DNA from 2 places in the Lysinibacillus sp. FW301-JW8 genome. Region 1 is predicted to be linked to the other one. Evidence: riboswitches for the same ligand, from Rfam matches in the RefSeq annotation. Region 1 holds a riboswitch; the other holds the start of a gene.

The links. Region 1 has a riboswitch for lysine ahead of AC3WOM_RS15205 (transporter substrate-binding domain-containing protein). Riboswitches for the same ligand answer to the same signal wherever they lie in the genome.
Positions count from the first base shown of each region.
Region 2: another riboswitch for lysine. It lies ahead of AC3WOM_RS18690 (amino acid permease); the one in region 1 lies ahead of AC3WOM_RS15205 (transporter substrate-binding domain-containing protein).

Region 1 is NZ_JBYTBB010000036.1:37,176-48,380, forward strand. Features, by position in the region: gene AC3WOM_RS15195 (amino acid ABC transporter ATP-binding protein) at 1-92, opposite strand, end outside; gene AC3WOM_RS15200 (amino acid ABC transporter permease) at 105-830, opposite strand; gene AC3WOM_RS15205 (transporter substrate-binding domain-containing protein) at 1,019-1,876, opposite strand; lysine riboswitch at 1,995-2,181, opposite strand; gene odhB (2-oxoglutarate dehydrogenase complex dihydrolipoyllysine-residue succinyltransferase) at 2,555-3,787, opposite strand; gene AC3WOM_RS15215 (2-oxoglutarate dehydrogenase E1 component) at 3,878-6,700, opposite strand; gene AC3WOM_RS15220 (sensor histidine kinase) at 6,933-8,318, opposite strand; gene AC3WOM_RS15225 (response regulator transcription factor) at 8,315-8,989, opposite strand; gene AC3WOM_RS15230 (diguanylate cyclase domain-containing protein) at 9,110-11,137, opposite strand.
Region 2 is NZ_JBYTBB010000051.1:13,072-19,765, forward strand. Features, by position in the region: gene AC3WOM_RS18675 (nitric oxide synthase oxygenase) at 579-1,625, shown strand; gene AC3WOM_RS18680 (hypothetical protein) at 1,897-2,439, shown strand; gene AC3WOM_RS18685 (CynX/NimT family MFS transporter) at 2,502-3,710, opposite strand; lysine riboswitch at 3,889-4,065, shown strand; gene AC3WOM_RS18690 (amino acid permease) at 4,149-5,612, shown strand; gene AC3WOM_RS18695 (response regulator transcription factor) at 5,795-6,487, shown strand; gene AC3WOM_RS18700 (sensor histidine kinase) at 6,491-6,694, shown strand, end outside.

The sequences.
Region 1 (11,205 bases):
ACCTCACCCTTTTCTACTTGAAAATTGACATCCTTTAACACTTGGTTACGACCAAATGATTTACTTAAATGCTTGATGTTAATGACTGTCATTTGTGCGTCCCCCTATATTGCTTCTTTCTGTTCTTTTTGATAGGCATCTGGTCCATCAAGACGTTTTTCAACATATAATAAAATTCGTGATGCCGTAAATGTCATAATAAAGTAAAGGACACAAGCTACAAAGAATGATTCAAAATAGCGGAAGTTATTCCCTGCAATTGATTTTGTTTGGAAGAATAATTCCGTTACACCAATAACGTTTAAAACAGCAGTATCCTTAATATTCATTATTAATTGGTTCCCTGTTGCAGGTAATACATTTCGTGCAACCTGTGGTAGTACAACATGTAGCATGATCTGGAAATGATTCATACCAATAGCTGAAGCAGCCTCGTATTGACCTTTATCAATTGAAACAATACCACCACGCACAATTTCCGTCATATAAGCACCGGTATTCAGAGAAACTACTAAAATACCTGCTGTAATAAAATGCATGTCGATACCAAATGCTATATCCAATCCGAAGAAGACAACCATCGCTTGTACAATCATTGGTGTACCACGGAAGAATTCAACATAGCATGTAAGTATAAAATTAATCAGCTTTAAACTGTAAAATTTCACACCCTTTTTACGAACCGGAATGGTATGCATAATCCCGATGAAAAATCCGATAAATGCACCAATAATTGTACTAATACTCGAAATTAATAAGGTATAATACGCACCTCGTAAAAACATTTGCCAGTTATTCTCTACAATAGAGATAATCCATTCAAGACTCATGATGCTCCTCCTAACAACATTGTGTTGCTTGTTTCTTCTTTATATTCCTAGCTAACTAGCATGATGAACACGATTGTTCTACCATTTTATGAATAATGCAGCTAAGACATTATCATTATTTAGAGAGGTTCTCATTGAATAATGATGAAATGACATGCACGGACTAGCGAAGAGTCCGTGCATTCCTGTTACTGTGCTGCTGGTTGTTGCTGAATGGCATCTTCCATAATTGTTTGGCGATCATCTTCTGAAATTCCTTTTAAAATTTCATTGATTTTATCAAGATCTGCATCACCTTTGCGTAAACCAACTGCAATGGATGTATTAGAAGGATCTGTATCAAAGCCTTCCTCAAAAGCTATATATGTGAATTTATCATTAGCTGCTGCTGCTGAAATACCTTCTGGACGCTCTGCTACATAGCCATCAATTTTTCCTGCCTCTAGTGCTACACGCATTGCTGGGAAGCTATCCATAGCCGTTTGCTTTTGTACATCTTTGATTTGGTCAATCACTTTGTAGTTTGAAGTGTTTAATTGTGAAGTAATTTTAGCACCAGAGAAATCCTGGATTGATTTTGCTTTTTCATATTTACTGCCTTTTTTAATAACCATTACAAAATCAGAAGTATAATAGTTTTCAGTGAAATCAATTGTTTGCTTACGTTCTTCAGTAGGAGACATCCCAGCAATAATAGCATCAATTTTATTGGATTGAAGTGCTGGTACTAAACCATCCCATTCCATTTTTACAATCACTAATTCTTTTCCTAAACCCTCAGCAATTTTTTTTGCCATTTGAACATCATAGCCACCTGCATACTCTGCATTATCTGCAATTTTTACTGCGCCATTTGCATCATCTTGCTGTGTCCAGTTGAATGGCGCATAGCCCGCCTCCATACCAATACGGAATTCGCCACCGCCTTCTTCTTTGTCGGCTCCAGCATCACCTGAACCACCCTCTTTTTTGTCGCTCGTGCCACATGCAGCTAGCACAATTGCCGTCATGATAGAGATCATTACTAACAACCATTTTCTTTTCATGAAAAACTCCCCTTTTCTGTAAAAAAATAAGACAACTGTACTAAAAAAGACCTAAGCTTTGAACTTAGGTCTTACCTTTAATTGACAGTTGCCCAAATCCTCACTATAATTTCCATGTTTCTGAGATAGCACAACCTAGTAAATGTGGAAAGTAATTTACTAGGACAGTCCTGCAATTATTCACTGCAGACCCAGTATAAAAGTACGAGCTCCTTTTATACTTCGGCGATATTTCCTTCTCCATTGCGTCTTCGCTTGCTTGTACTCAGCAATGAACTAATAAATACCGCGCCTCTACCTCACAATAGAATGAATGTGAGGTTTGTTTATTTAATTGATATTTAGATACTACTATAAAACTAGCCTATTCGTCAAGGTAATTTTATCATTTTTCTGATTAATGACAATATTAGGGTTTTATCTATCTTAAATTCATTATTTACTTTTGCAAAGTTAACAAATATATTGAAGCTTCAGCGAAAAAAATCGCAAATTATTACTATTGATAGTAAGCCTAGTAATCCAAAAGTACCTTATAAGCACAGTTGTGTTTGCCTCTATACGGTTCTATCCATCACTTTGGCTTTTCTATCAGCTAATTCGACCGTTCTATCCGTCTCTTCCACTTTCTATCCTTTATACACAAGAAAAAGCCCTGCGATGTGCAGGGCTTTGGCATTAAGAATTTAATAATAAATCTTCTGGGTTTTCAAGTAATTCTTTTACTGTTTTAAGGAAGCCTACAGAATCTTTACCATCGATAATACGGTGGTCATAAGAAAGAGCTAGATACATCATTGGGCGAATTTCTACTTCACCATTCACTTCAACTGGACGTTTTTTGATAGAGTGCATGCCTAGGATAGCAGCTTGTGTACCATTCATGATAGGTGTAGACATTAATGAGCCGAATACACCACCATTTGTAATTGTGAATGAGCCACCTTGAAGATCTGCTAAACCTAATTTTTTGTCGCGAGCTTTTTTCGCTAGGTCTGCAATAGCATCTTCAATTTCAGCAAAGTTTTTGCGGTCAGCGTCACGTACAACTGGTACCACTAAGCCTTCCTCTGTAGATACAGCCACACCGATATCAAAGAAGTTGTTTAAGTGAATTTCGTCACCAACGATTTGTGCATTCACATAAGGGTATTTTTTAAGTGCTGCTACTACAGCTTTTGTGAAGAATGACATGAAACCAAGTTTAGAGCCTGTAGACTCGAAGAATTGGTCTTTTTTACGAGAACGTAAAGCCATAACATTCGTCATATCAACTTCGTTAAATGTAGTTAACATTGCAGTAGATTGTTTTACTTCAAGTAAACGTTTTGCAATTGTTTGACGACGGCGACTCATTTTTTCTACAGTCACACGTGATTCATCAACAGCTACTACCGCTTTTGGCGCTGCTGGAGCAGGTGCTGCTTGTGGTGCTACTACTGGAGCTGTCCCATGAGCTGCCACGTCTTGGACACGTACACGACCTTGTGGGTCTACTGGAGATACAGCAGCAAGATCAATACCTTTTTCGCGAGCAAGTTTACGTGCTGCTGGAGATGCGATTACGCGTTCACCAGAAGTTTCTTCCACAACTGGAGCTACTGCAACTGGAGCAGGTGCTACTTGTGGTGCTGGCGTTGCTTCAGCTGGAGCCGCTGGAGCTGGTGCTGCACCTTCGCCTGCTTCTACAACTGCGATAACTTGACCAACAAGTACAGTATCGCCTTCCTCAGCTAAAATTTGAGTTAAGACACCTGCTTCTTCTGAAATGATTTCAGCGTTTACTTTATCTGTTTCAAGTTCAACGATGAATTCACCTTTCTCAACGCGATCGCCCACTTTTTTTACCCACTGTGCGATACTTCCTTCTGTAATCGATTCTGCTAATTCAGGGACTTTAATTTCAGCCACTTTCATTTCCTCCTTTAATTAACGTGCATAATGCACATAGAAGGGCCACCTGCCTAAGCAAGCAGCCCGGCTTCAAAAATTAATATGTGATTATTTAACCTTTACAGGCTCAGCAACTGCCTCTTCTACAACTGCCGCTTGAGCAGCTTTATGAGAATCAGCATCACCTTCTGAAGTTGAGCTCATTGCAGGGCGACCTACATAACGAAGCTTTTTACCTTCTGAAAGTTCATATAATGTCTCTAATGCATAATTCCACGTACCTTGGTTTTTCGGTTCTTCCTGTACCCATACTACTTCTTTAACATTCGGATACTTAGCAATAATACCAGCAACTTGCTCTTTTGGGAATGGGTAAAGTTGTTCTACACGAATAATGTGTAAGTGATCGAAGCCTTCACCATCTTTTACGTGATCAGCTATATCAATCATGACTTTACCTGTACCTAGTACAATGCGCTCTACTGCGTCTGATTTTGCCCCTAGACCTGGTTGCTCAATTATTTCTTGGAATGAACCAGTTGCTAATTGCTCAGCATTCGCAGCAGCTAATGGGTGACGAAGTAAGTACTTCGGCGATACTACTACAAGCGGACGAACACCCTCTGTACCTAATAATGCTGCTTGACGGCGTAATAAGTGGTAGTAGTTACCTGCATTTGAGCAGTTTGCTACGAACCAGTTATTTTCAGCTGACATTTGTAAGTAGCGTTCCATACGGCTTGAAGAGTGTTCTGGACCTTGACCTTCATAACCATGTGGTAAAAGAATCACTAAACCAGATTTTTGTCCCCATTTAGCACGTGCACCTGAAATAAAGTTATCAAACATTACTTGAGCCATGTTAGCAAAATCACCGAATTGAGCTTCCCAAACCGATAATATATTACCATTTTCTAAATTATATCCATATTCAAAGCCTACTACCCCTGCTTCAGTTAATGGAGAATTGTGTACTGTAAACGATGCACTTGCACCAGAGATATGATGAAGTGGTGTAAATACATTACCATTGTTTTTATCGTGTAACACTAGGTGACGTTGTGAGAACGTACCACGCTGTGCATCCTGCCCTGTAAAACGAACTGGTGTACCATCTTGAATAATTGTAGCATAAGCTAATGTTTCAGCATGACCCCAGTCAATTTTTGCAGAAGCAAATGATTCACGACGTTTTTCTAAAATCTTACCAAGTTTTTTCTGTGGCTCGAATTTCTCTTCAAACACTAAAAGTTCTTCATTTATTTTTTCAAGACGTTCCACACCAACTGCTGTATCAATTTGTGGGAACTCTACTTTTAATTCTTCTGGCATTTCTAAATGTTTGTGCTCATCTTTAGCAGCCATTTCTTTAACATGATCATAAGAAGTTTGCATTTCTGCATAAATTGCTGTGTCTAATGCTGCTACATCATCTACAGAAACAACTCCCTCTGCTACTAATTGTGCGCCATATAAAGCACGAACAGTTTCGTGTTTAGCTACTAATTTATATGTCTCTGGGTTTGTTACAGTTGGATCATCAGTTTCATTGTGACCGTGACGACGGTAGCCAATTAAGTCAACGACAATATCTTTACCGAATTTTTGACGGTAGCTGGCTGCAAAACGACCAACTAATGTTACAGCCTCAGGACTATCTGCATTGACATGAACAACTGGTACTTCATAGCCTTTTGCTGGGTCTGAAGAGTAAACAGATGAACGAGAATCTTGCTGCTCAGTTGTAAATCCAATCATATTGTTAGCAATGATGTGGATTGTACCACCAGTTGTGAATCCTTCTGTTTTCGCAAAGTTAAGAACCTCTGTTACAATTCCTTGACCTGGGAATGCAGCATCACCGTGTACAAGAATACCTAATCCTTTTGTACGGTTATAAGTCGCTTGCCCTGGCTTAGACGTATCATCTTGAGCCGCACGAGCAGAACCTAAAACAACTGGATTTCCGACTTCTAAGTGTGAAGGGTTGTAAGCAAGTTTAACATTCATACCAGATTCGCGATTGTACGAAGCACCCATATGGTATTTTACATCACCTGTCCAACCTTTAGTGATTTCAAGTCGGCCATCCTTAGGTATAAATAATTCATTGGAAACATGTGCGAAATCAGAGAACATCATATCATACGGTTTGTTTAAAATATGTGTTAATACATTTAAACGACCACGGTGTGCCATTCCAATACGCACTTTTTCTACGCTATTAGCTTCTGCTGTTTTTAAAATTTCATCAAATAAAACGATTTGAGTATCTAAACCTTCACCTGAGAAACGTTTTTGACCAACGAAAGTTTTATGAATAAACTTCTCAAAATTTTCAACACGTGTTAAGCGATCTAATAATGCTTTTTTCTCATCAGAAGTTAGTGCTTGTTTAAATGAACCTGTTTCAATTTGTGCTTGAATCCAATCACGTTCATCTATTGCTGTGACGTGATTATATTCAAATGCCACTTTATCTGTATAAACAGATTTTAAGTAATCAATTGCATCTTTACCATTTTTCACGTTTGCTGGCACATCTTTGAAGAAGACAGCTGCAGGAATTTCAGCTAAATCTGCAGCGCTTAGATTGAACGCGCTTTCTTCAATTTGAGCTGTTTGTAGTTCACGGTTTTTCAAAGGGTAAATATCTGCCGCTAAATGACCATGCTCACGGATTGCATCTGCTAATTTCACAGCTGCTAATACTTTTTTGTAATCGCCAGCAGGAGCCGCTGTGTTACTAGCTACCGCTACTTCACCTTCTACTACTACTGGTGCACCAAATTGTTGGAATAATAATACTAACTCCGGTTCTACTTCTTCAGGAGACTGTAAGAATAAGTCGTATTGCTCCATCACATATCCTAGGTTAGGACCAGAGAAAGCTGACCATGGAGAACTTACAGTTGTAACGTTGTTCGACATGAAAAATGACCTCCAAATTTTGCCTTTCGGCAGTTCCATTAATTAAATTACAATTAATTATATAATATTTCTCCGTTCTTTTAAAGGATGTTTGACACAACTTATCCATATTTTAAAGAACGTTTTTTCCATCTCAATCTTACTACTCTTCACAAAAAATACAACTCTTTTTAGGAAATTAAGCAATTTTTTTCGCAAAGGCTAAAATAATTAAATAAAGCGTGAATTTTTCTTAATATTTTAGCGGGAATTTAATGAAGAAAACGGTTCCAATATCGATCTCACTCTTGACTTCCACAGAACCATTATATTTTTCAAGCAACATTTTTGTGATACTAAGACCTAAGCCTGTACCGCCTTTTTGACGATTTCTAGCTTCATCAATCCGATAAAATCGATCAAAAATGAAGGGTATATTTTCTTGCGCAATACCAATTCCATTATCTTCTATTTCCATTAGTACCTCATTTCCAGCGACTGATAGTGAGATTTGAATCTCCGGAATTTTTTCACAATAACGAATAGCATTCTCTACTAGATTACGAACTATTTGACTTAATGCATTTTCTGTTATAAATAATAGACCAATTTCTCCATTTTTAGACAGCATAATTCGCGCTTCTGGATGAAGATGCTCCATTTCCTCGATTACACTTTCAATCACTTCTACTGCATTAGCCTCACTACTACTGTCTTTTTCTTCCCGGCGAGCAAGCTCTAGTAATTCCTCAATCATTTTACGCATCCGTGCAATTTCAGTTAATGAAGTATTAATAGATTCCTCAAGAATTTCTGGATCATCTTTTCCCCATCTTTTCAATAATGATAGATGCCCTTCAATAGCCTGAATAGGTGTTCGCAGCTCATGGGATGCATCTGCAACAAATTGTTGCTGCTGGGTAAATGAAATTTGCAGTTCATTCATCATCGCATTATACATTTTTAATAGATCACCTATTTCATCATGAGACGTGTAAGTTAACTTTATTGGCTCGTTAAATCCCTTATCCATCACCATTTTCATTGAAGAACGTAATTCTTGCAACGGTTTCATCAAATAGTTGGCTAGATAATAGCCAATCGAAGCTGATAGCACTAATGCTCCAAGCCCAGCTATTAGCATGGCTGTCAATAAATAATGCATTAATGATTGGAACCCTGACAATGGATGAATCACCTGGATATATCCCTGGAAGAAGCCGAGTCGAATCGGCTCATTGATGACAAAGACATCCTTTTTTTCAATTGTCATTTCTATAATTTCATGTAAAGTTGTCAGCGGTGCAGCTGGAGAAGTATCATTAATACTAAATATCTCAATATTATCCATATTAAATAATCTGACAGTTTGATCACGATCTACTATAGAATTTAAAAGTCCCGTGTTTTGTTGAATTTGCTGTATCGTAAGATTTGGTCCTTGTGACTCTAAAAAAGATACTAAATCATAGCTTGTGCGTGTAACTTTACTTTCCTCATCATTTAAAAGCCATGTATGTAAGGAAATATAAACAACGATACATATAATTGCATAGCTAAAAAAGATAACGGCACTAGATGTGAGCATCCATTTTCTTTGTAATGTTTGATTCACCAAATGTTTTTTCAAAGTTTTCATTCACGCATCACATACCCAACCCCACGTACGGTTTCTATATAGGCGTTCATCTCACCTGGTAGTTTTGTTCGTAGATGTCTGATATATACATCAACCACATTTGTCTCAATATCTGTATCATATCCCCATACAGAAGTTAGAATAAGCTCTCTTGTACAAACTTTATTTTTATGTTCAATTAAGAGTTTCAATAAATCAAATTCTGTTTTTGTTAAATCTAGCTTTAATCCTTGGACAGAAACTTCATAAGCTGCTAAATCGATTTCAATATCACGTAATTGTATTGTCCCACTATTTTTTTCCTCTGGCATAGCACGACGTAAGATCGTTCGAATTCTAGCTAACAGCTCTTCAATGGCAAAAGGTTTTACAATATAGTCATCTGCTCCTGCATCTAAGCCCGCTACGCGATCCATTACTGCATCTCGCGCAGTTAATAAAATAATCGGTACATTTGACTGTGTACGAACCCTGCGACATATTTCAATGCCATTGATACCTGGAAGCATCACATCTAATAAGAGAACATCAAAATTTTCAGTTGAAGCATAGGCGAGTCCTTCACGGCCATCAAAAGCAACCAAGACTTCATAGCCTTCATGCTTTAATTCCAGTTCTACAAAGCGAGCGATATGCTTTTCATCTTCTACTAAAAGTATTTTCTTAGGCATTACTTTCACCTTCTATTCTATAATCACTTAATGGAGGTATCTCCTACATAACACGGTTATAGCATAACATCAAATAAAAAGTCTGTACCACAAGCAAATACTTGTTTGTACAGACTTTTTTCAATGAGCTTCCGTAATATAAAGTTTATTTTTTCCAAATTCCTTCGCTTTATAGAGCGCTTGATCCGCTAAATCCAGTAATTCGTCTAAATTTTTCCCATGATCGGGATAATACGCTACACCAATCGAAGCAGTCGGAGCAAAGTAATTATTTTCAATAATCCATCCTTTTTTTAGTTCATTTCGGATGCGCTGAATAATATGCATCATTTGTGCCTTTCGCTTTTCATTATCTTTAGTTAATCCCGTAAGTATAACAATAAATTCATCTCCGCCAATACGAATCACTAAATCATGACCTCTGACAGAGTTGATTAAAACTTGCCCAAACTTTTGGATAAAATCATCACCGGTGTCATGACCAAAATGATCGTTTACATCCTTAAAGTCATCTCCATCAATATAAAGCATTGCCAAACAATTATTCGCATCTTGCGCTTCTGCCAGTAACTTTGGAAACTCCTTTAATAAATAACGTCGATTAGGTAGCTGTGTTAACGTATCATGATAGGCTAAATATAATAAATCGTTCTCCCGTTCTTTTCGGTGCGTAATTTCACGGGATACCATCATAATTTGCGAAACTTTTTCTCGTTCAGGATCATGTACTACGGTTACGTTACCTTCTGTCCAAACAGGTGTACCATCCTTTGCCTTGAGTAATAGCTCAAATTGTGTATCCGTTTGACCAGAATAGTTATTTAAGAATGTTTGCCATGCCATTTTACTTTCCTCGTCGACAATATCACTATAAAACTGTCCCTGTAAATCTACATTTTCATAGCCTAAGAAAATCCTATAGGACGGCGAGGCATAAATAATAATACCATCCTCGTTCGTAATAACGATCAAGTCATTTGTATTTTCAGTTATTAGACGGAATGTGCGTTCAATATTTTTTAATTCCGTTAACATTCTTTTCTTGTCCGTAATATCATAGTTAATGGATAAATATTGCTCTGTCTTGCCAAATTCATTTTTTAACGGAACAATCGCTGCTTCTACCCAGTAATCTGCATGATATTTTGTACGGTAACACAGTTCACCTCGCCAGATATTCCCCGCTCCAAGCGTTTTATTAATTAGGTGCAATAAATTCTCTGTATGGTAACTAGGTTCGATTAACTTATAAGGTTGACCAATAAGCTCCTCCGCCGTGAAGCCTGACGCATTTAAAAATAGATCATTTACTTCATTTATTATGCCATCAACATCCCATATTGCAATGGCCGTTGCAGAGTTCAAAGCAGCCTTAAAAACTTCTAAGCCATGCGATTTTGAACGTAATTCTGCCTTTTGCTCAGTAAATTGTGTGAAATCTTTCATAATAAGAAATATCGCAAATGAATTATCTCCTTGCATCACTGGAGAAAGAGACATTAGATAAATGCGCTCTTTTTTCTCCAATGTATGAAGTTTGATAAGTTTTTCTCCAATATTTTCACCCATTGCTGCTCTTTGTAGATAAGTTTGAATATTTTCTATCTCATCTTTAGGGACAATTGGTAAATCAATAAACAATTTCTGTTTTACCGCATCATTATCTAATCCAAAATCGTCCATGAAGCTAGAATTAACTTCATAAACAGCCCCTTCTGCAGATAGAATGACAGTTGAGAAAAAGGCATGGTCAAACATTGAGCGCATAAATAAAAACTTATCCTCAATACTACGGTCATAGAGAATCTCTTTTGTGATAGCTAAAACATAGTCCTCATCCATGTATTTTAGCGGACGAACTGATGTCTCATATTTTCGAATCTCCGATTTATAATAAGCATAATCCACATAATCGATTTGAGCATGCTTCATAATGGCTTGACAATAATATTCCTGAATTATTGAAAAATTGCGACTTGAGGTAACGGTAGAAAGCATTTTCCCAATCGCCTTATCTGATAACAAAGCTTGAGCTGCTTGATTTAAGCGAATATATTGATAATCGTCTCCTACCTTTTTCATAAGAAAGACAAAATCCTTGCCAATAAATAATTCATTAAATAATTCTTCGCTTAAAAGATACTCCATGCTGTCACCCCCAAAAGTCGTTAAAATTGAAAAAGAATTATTATATTAATGTTTATTTATACAAAAAA
Region 2 (6,694 bases), on a different contig from region 1:
GAAAAATCGATATTTTTTTAGAGAATATTTGCTTTTTAATCATAAAAAATAGATTTCGACAAATAGGTTTATTTCTCCTTCAAAAATAATGATTACCTATCAATTCTTTATGATAATATTAACATTTTCCCAAATGAGATTTTATTTGGAGAGATTAAACAATGAAAACTATTGAATTTGGAATCAATCATCTTTTTAGTAATTTAACAGGAATTATCTGCTGTGTAATTAAACTAATAAAATAGAACCATGTCATATAGAAGAGCCTGTGAATTGCATATATATGAAACATGGCGCTTCTTTTGGGTATTCTAAATTATTTCGGATAATAGAGACTATATATAATAGAAGAAAGTCATAACAATTAATCAAAAGTCACTCGTAAATAATTTTAGTGAAATTAGTGATGAATTAGAGCTTGATAAATATGCTTTTGATATCCTATGAAATTACATGACAGCTACCCTTAAATTTGAACAAACTATTTCATATATACAATATGTATGTTTTTTCTATAGATATTTTCATGGTGCTTCCTGTTTTGTTCCACTAATATGAGGGTAGGTGGAGGAATCGACATGAATATACAGGAGATCAAGCAGTTCTTAAATCTATATCAGGTAGAGCAAAATGAATCAGAACTTTGGTTAGAAAATAGATTACAACAGATTCAAAATGCAGGAGAATACTATCCAACAACAGACGAACTAATTTTTGGTGCACGGGTGGCATGGCGTAATAGCAATAAATGTATTGGACGCCTGTTTTGGCAGTCATTACATGTAGTAGATGCGCGTGATGTTTTAGATGAACAGAACATTTTTCAAAAGTTACTAGAGCATATTGAATATGCGACAAATAAAGGTAAAATTCGTCCAACGATAACCGTGTTTGCCTCAGATCGAGTACGGATATGGAATCATCAGCTAATTCGTTATGCAGGCTATGAAACGGAGACAGGAGTTATTGGTGATTCAAATTCCATCGCATTTACAAAAGTATGTGAATCATTAGGCTGGAAAGGTCAACGAACACCATTTGATATTTTACCACTTGTCGTACAGGTTGATGGGCGGGCTCCGCAATTGTTTGCAATTCCTGCAGAATATATTTTAGAGGTGCCAATTCGTCATCCAGAGTCAGTAGGTGTGGAGAAATTAGGGTTGAAATGGTATGCCGTACCGATTATTTCAAGCATGCGTTTTCAAATGGCAGGTATTGATTTTCAAGCAGCTCCGTTCAATGGCTGGTACATGGGAACAGAAATCGGCGCACGCAATTTAGCAGATCATGATCGCTATAATATGCTGCCAGCTATTGCAGAGATATTTAATCTTGATACAAGTAAGCAAATCTCGCTTTGGCGAGACCGTGCATTAGTGGAGCTCAATATTGCTGTTCTTCATTCTTTTAAAGAAGATGGAGTGAGCATTGTGGATCATCATACAGCAGCTCAACAGTTTAAATTGTTTGAAGAAGCGGAGGAATCCGTAGGGCGAGAAATGACAGGCAACTGGACATGGTTAATCCCGCCACTTTCGCCTGCAACGACTCATATATTTCATAAACCCTATGTAAATATTTATCATACACCAAATTATTTTTATCAGAAGCCATGCTATTAACTGTAAAGGGGCTGTTCGTTTTCCAAACAGCTCCTGAATACGATCACTTTATAATAGAGCTCTCTATTAAACCCTATAAACTTCTCTATTAATTACATCTTCCACAATAATTTCCCCTTTTAATTACTTCATAGCACTATTCATGCAGTCAAAAGTACAGTGAACCAATCGTTAGAGCATGTATAAAATCCCTCTCTTAGTACCTATATACAATCCCCATATGACCATTTACACTTAACCTATCTTATTTTTCAGGAGAGGAGCAATCCAAATGTTGAACCAGAATACCCCGAATATTCCATGGCAACAATTGACGACACCTTATGGTAGAGGAACAGCTATCCCACAGCTAATTGAACAGGAGCAATATCAGCAGCTTGCTGAATTAATTGAGCATCAAGGTACACTATGGCAGGTGACGCCATGGGTTTTACTTATCCTTTTAAAAAAGCTTGCTAGCAAAAATACGGAGGAAATTTCATTAGAAGAAATAGAGCTTTATTTAGCTGTAGCTCAAGTGATTACTGAGGATTATCTAGACTCTGCACATACCGTTCAAACTATGCAGGAGCTACTAGATGTTAAATATTTATGGGCAGAAGACGAGGAGGATGATGAGCTGGAGTGGGAGGAGGAAACGCCAAAGGGCTATGAGCAGCAGGCTTTTTTAGGCTATTATTATTTTAGTCATTTACTCCTACAAGAGGCTCTTCCTATTTTCACTGCAATTAATGCTCATAACAAAGAAGCAGCAGAAGATCTTGATGAACTGTTAACCTTACTAAAGCAGCATGGTACACAATCTGATAAATAAAAAAGTATAGGTACAGAAATAAGTAGATGGGAAACAAGATTGGTTTTCCCATCTGCTTTAATTTAATGGACATATTCATTTTTAGATGCTCTCATTGAACATAAGAAGAGTATCATAGCTACAACTACAAAGAGCCACCCTGCAATATTCCAGCCACCAAATAAATCATGCAGGTAGCCAAAAAGGATAGGACCAATTGCGGCAAATAAATAGCCTAATGATTGCGCAAAGCCGGATAAATCAGCCGCTTCAAAGGCTGTGCGAGTGCGGAGTGTAAAGAACATCATGGCTAAGGCAAATGAAGCCCCGCCTGCTAAGCCTAATAGAATCATCCAAAGCACCCCAAGGCTTGTCCACTCCATGACAACGCCAACAAAGCCTACTAAATAAAATGCTGTAAACATTAATACAAGAGGTCGCTGAGACGTCATTTTACTAGCAATGATTGGCACGGCTAAAGCCATTGGAACTTGCGAAAATTGCATGATGGAGAACATCCAGCCTGCACGATCAGCAGCTAATCCTTGTGATATGTAAATTTCAGGAATCCATGCTGCAGTTGTATAAAATAATAATGATTGTAATCCCATAGCACCTGTTACTGCCCAGGTAACAGGGGATTTCCATAAAGGTATACGTTCTTTCGTTTTCTTAACAGCGGGCTCAGGCTTATTAAACTTTAATTGTGGAATCCAAATTAAAATGGTTAACACAACTAAACTAAGTGCAATAGCCAGTGCTCCTTGCCAGCCAAAAGATGATTGGGCAATAGGGTAGCTAATCCCAGCACCAAGTCCAGCTGTTAAATTCATGGACATTGTAAAAAATGCCATAAGCAAACCTACGTGATAAGGAAATTTTAATTTAAGTAATCCTGGAATAAGTACATTTCCAAATGCAATAGCAACACCAATTAGCATAGTTCCAAAAACGAGCAAACTTGTTGTTCCTAGAGAGCGCAGTACAATACCTACTGCTAAAAGAATAGTGGATAAAAATAATGTTAGCTCAAGTCCTAATTTACGTGCAACAACTGGTGCAAATGGCGATATAACCGCAAAGGCTAGAAGTGGAATAGTAGTTAGAAATCCAGCTAATACATTTGATATACCTAGATCTTCTCGTATAAAAGAAATAATAGGTCCCACAACTGTTAAAGGCATTCGTAATGTCGAGGCAATACAAATAACGCCAATGACTAATAGTAAGGTAGCTCCTCTCCAGCTAATTTTCCTGCTAGGATAACTAGTGGAATCTTCATTTGCTGTCAAAATTAATCCCCCCTGTTTACATTCAATTATAATTGAACCACTATATTACTTTATCACATTATTCAAAATAGTAGAATATTCATAAAATATAGAACTTTACTCGTCGTATTGAAATGTAAAATGTCTTATGTTAAACTTGAAGACATCATAAATTTAATAATTATATGCCTCATGTTTGTATTGAGGTAGAGGTCGCGGTATTTATGAGTATGCTAATGGAAATGACAAGCATTGACGAGATTAGCTGAAAGGAAATACTGCCGAAGTGTGAGGGGACTTGAAAACCTCATGCTGGGGCTGTCTCCGAAAGGAACAGAACTGTCACGTTTGGACAACGTGTTGAGCTATCATTTAGAAAAAACTGAGGATTAACTTAGCCATCACAGTGTTCATGTGATGGTATTTTTTTGCCTCTTATATTAGGAAGGACGCCATATCGTGAGTGAAATAAAAGTGAATCAGCTCGGTCATAAAGTGCCGAAGCTGAAAAAAGAATTAAAAAGCCGTCATATTACAATGATTTCTTTAGGTGGTACAATTGGTACAGGGCTATTTTTAGCCAGTGGTGGTGCCATTGCACAGGCAGGTCCTGGCGGGGCATTACTAGCCTATGCCCTAATCGGTGTCATGGTGTACTTTTTAATGACAAGCTTAGGGGAAATGGCAGCCTATATGCCATCCTCAGGCTCATTTAGTACGTATGCTACGAAATTTGTTGATCCAGCTTTGGGCTTTGCACTTGGCTGGAACTATTGGTATAACTGGGCTATCACAATTGCTGCAGAAATTGCGGCTGTATCATTAATTATGAAATATTGGTTCCCAGATAGCTCATCTGCATTATGGACAGTATTATTTATAGCTGTTGTGTTAACCTTTAATTTATTATCTGTAAAAAGCTATGGTGAAAGTGAATATTGGTTTGCCATGATCAAGGTGGTAACTGTGATTGTGTTCATTATTATCAGCTTATTAATGATTTTTGGTATTCTAGGTGGACAGGCACCTGTAGGCTTTACAAATTTCTTTATTAGTGATGGACCGTTTCATGGGGGGTTCCTTGCTACATTTGGTATTTTCCTTGCAGCAGGATTTTCATTCCAAGGAACAGAGCTTCTTGGGATTACAGCTGGTGAAACGGATGATCCTGGAAAAAATATTCCAAAGGCAGTAAAATCTGTGTTCTGGCGTATTCTTTTGTTTTATATTTTAGCGATTGGTGCGATAGGGATGCTGATTCCATTCACCGATGAACGTTTACTATCAGAAGACATCGCTGTATCGCCATTTACACTAGTGTTTGATCGCCTAGGTATTGCCTTTGCTGCTTCCTTAATGAATGCCATTATTTTAACGGCCATGCTATCAGCTGGGAATTCAGGACTATATGCATCATCTCGTATGCTATGGCAATTAGCGGTAGACGGGCATGCACCAAAATTTTTCGCAAAATTAAGCCGCCGCGGTATTCCAATCTATGCATTAATGGCGACATTAGCTGTAGGCTGTCTTGCATTTTTAGCATCTTTTTTTGGTGATGGGGTTGTTTATATTTGGCTTTTAAATGCCTCGGGAATGTCCGGCTTCATTGCTTGGCTCGGCATTGCATTTAGTCATTATCGATTCCGCCGAGCTTTCGAAGCGCAGGGCTTGGATCCTCAATTGCTGCCATATAAAGCAAAGCTATATCCTTTTGGCCCGCTTTTTGCCTTTACGGTTTGTATGATTGTTGTTATTGGACAAAATTATACGGCCTTTATGGGGGATAAAATTGATTGGTATGGAATACTCGTTTCTTATATTGGTATCCCGCTGTTTTTATTGTTATGGTTTGGATACAAAATCAAATATAAAACAAAAATGCTTCCGCTGAAAGAATGTGATTTAAGAGTGGAGGATTAAATTATTGAGCTGTTCTATAAGCCATCATCAATGGCTTTAGAACAGCTTTTTTATTATTTTGTAAATATCGAATGAAACGAAAAAAATAATATATGGTAAATTATATATAATCGTTTTCACCTTGATTTTGTTTTTTTAAAAGTAGTAATAATAAATAGATTTTAAAAGTGAGGTATATGAAAGTGCAAAAGCGTATTTTACTAGTAGAAGATGATGAAGCCATTAGGGAAATGGTGGAGAGTTATTTAACGATGGAGGGATTCCTTGTTACTTCAGCAGTGAATGGAGAAGAGGCATTGCAAAATTGTTTAAATAAACCCTTTGATTTAGTGATTTTAGATATTATGATACCGAAACTAAATGGATTAGAAGTTTTAAAGATAATACGAGAGCAGGCATCACTGCCGATTATCATTATGTCAGCTAAGGATAGCGATGTTGATAAAGCATTAGGGCTAGGATTAGGGGCAGATGATTATATTGCAAAGCCATTTTCAATGCTGGAATTTTCGGCACGTGTCAAGGCTGCCATTCGAAGAGCAACAAAATACGCCAATCATGTAGAGGATAAGAAAGATATATTAGAGATAGATAATTTATTAATCGACCTTGTTAATTTTTCAGTAGAGAAGAATGGACAAAACGTAAAGCTCACATCAAAGGAATTTGCTATCTTAAAATTATTCGTGACAAATCGTAATCGAGTTTTTACAAAACAGCAAATTTATCAGTTGATTTGGAATGATAATTACTATGGTGATGAAAATATTATTAATGTACATATAAGAAGATTGCGTGAAAAAATGGAAGACGATCCGTCCAACCCTCAATATATAAAAACGCTTTGGGGAATTGGCTATAAATTTGAAGGATAACAGATGATTATATTTCTATTATTGATTATTGTGTTACTCATAGGAATTATTATTGTGCAAGTGAAGGCAAAAAAACAACAAAGTGCTACTATTCAGTACATGCATAGAAAACTGCAAGCAATTATTAACGAAGAAACAAGTGAAAAAATTTTAGTACCGACAGCTAATCAAGAAATACAGCAGCTACTTATTGTGTTGAATGCATTG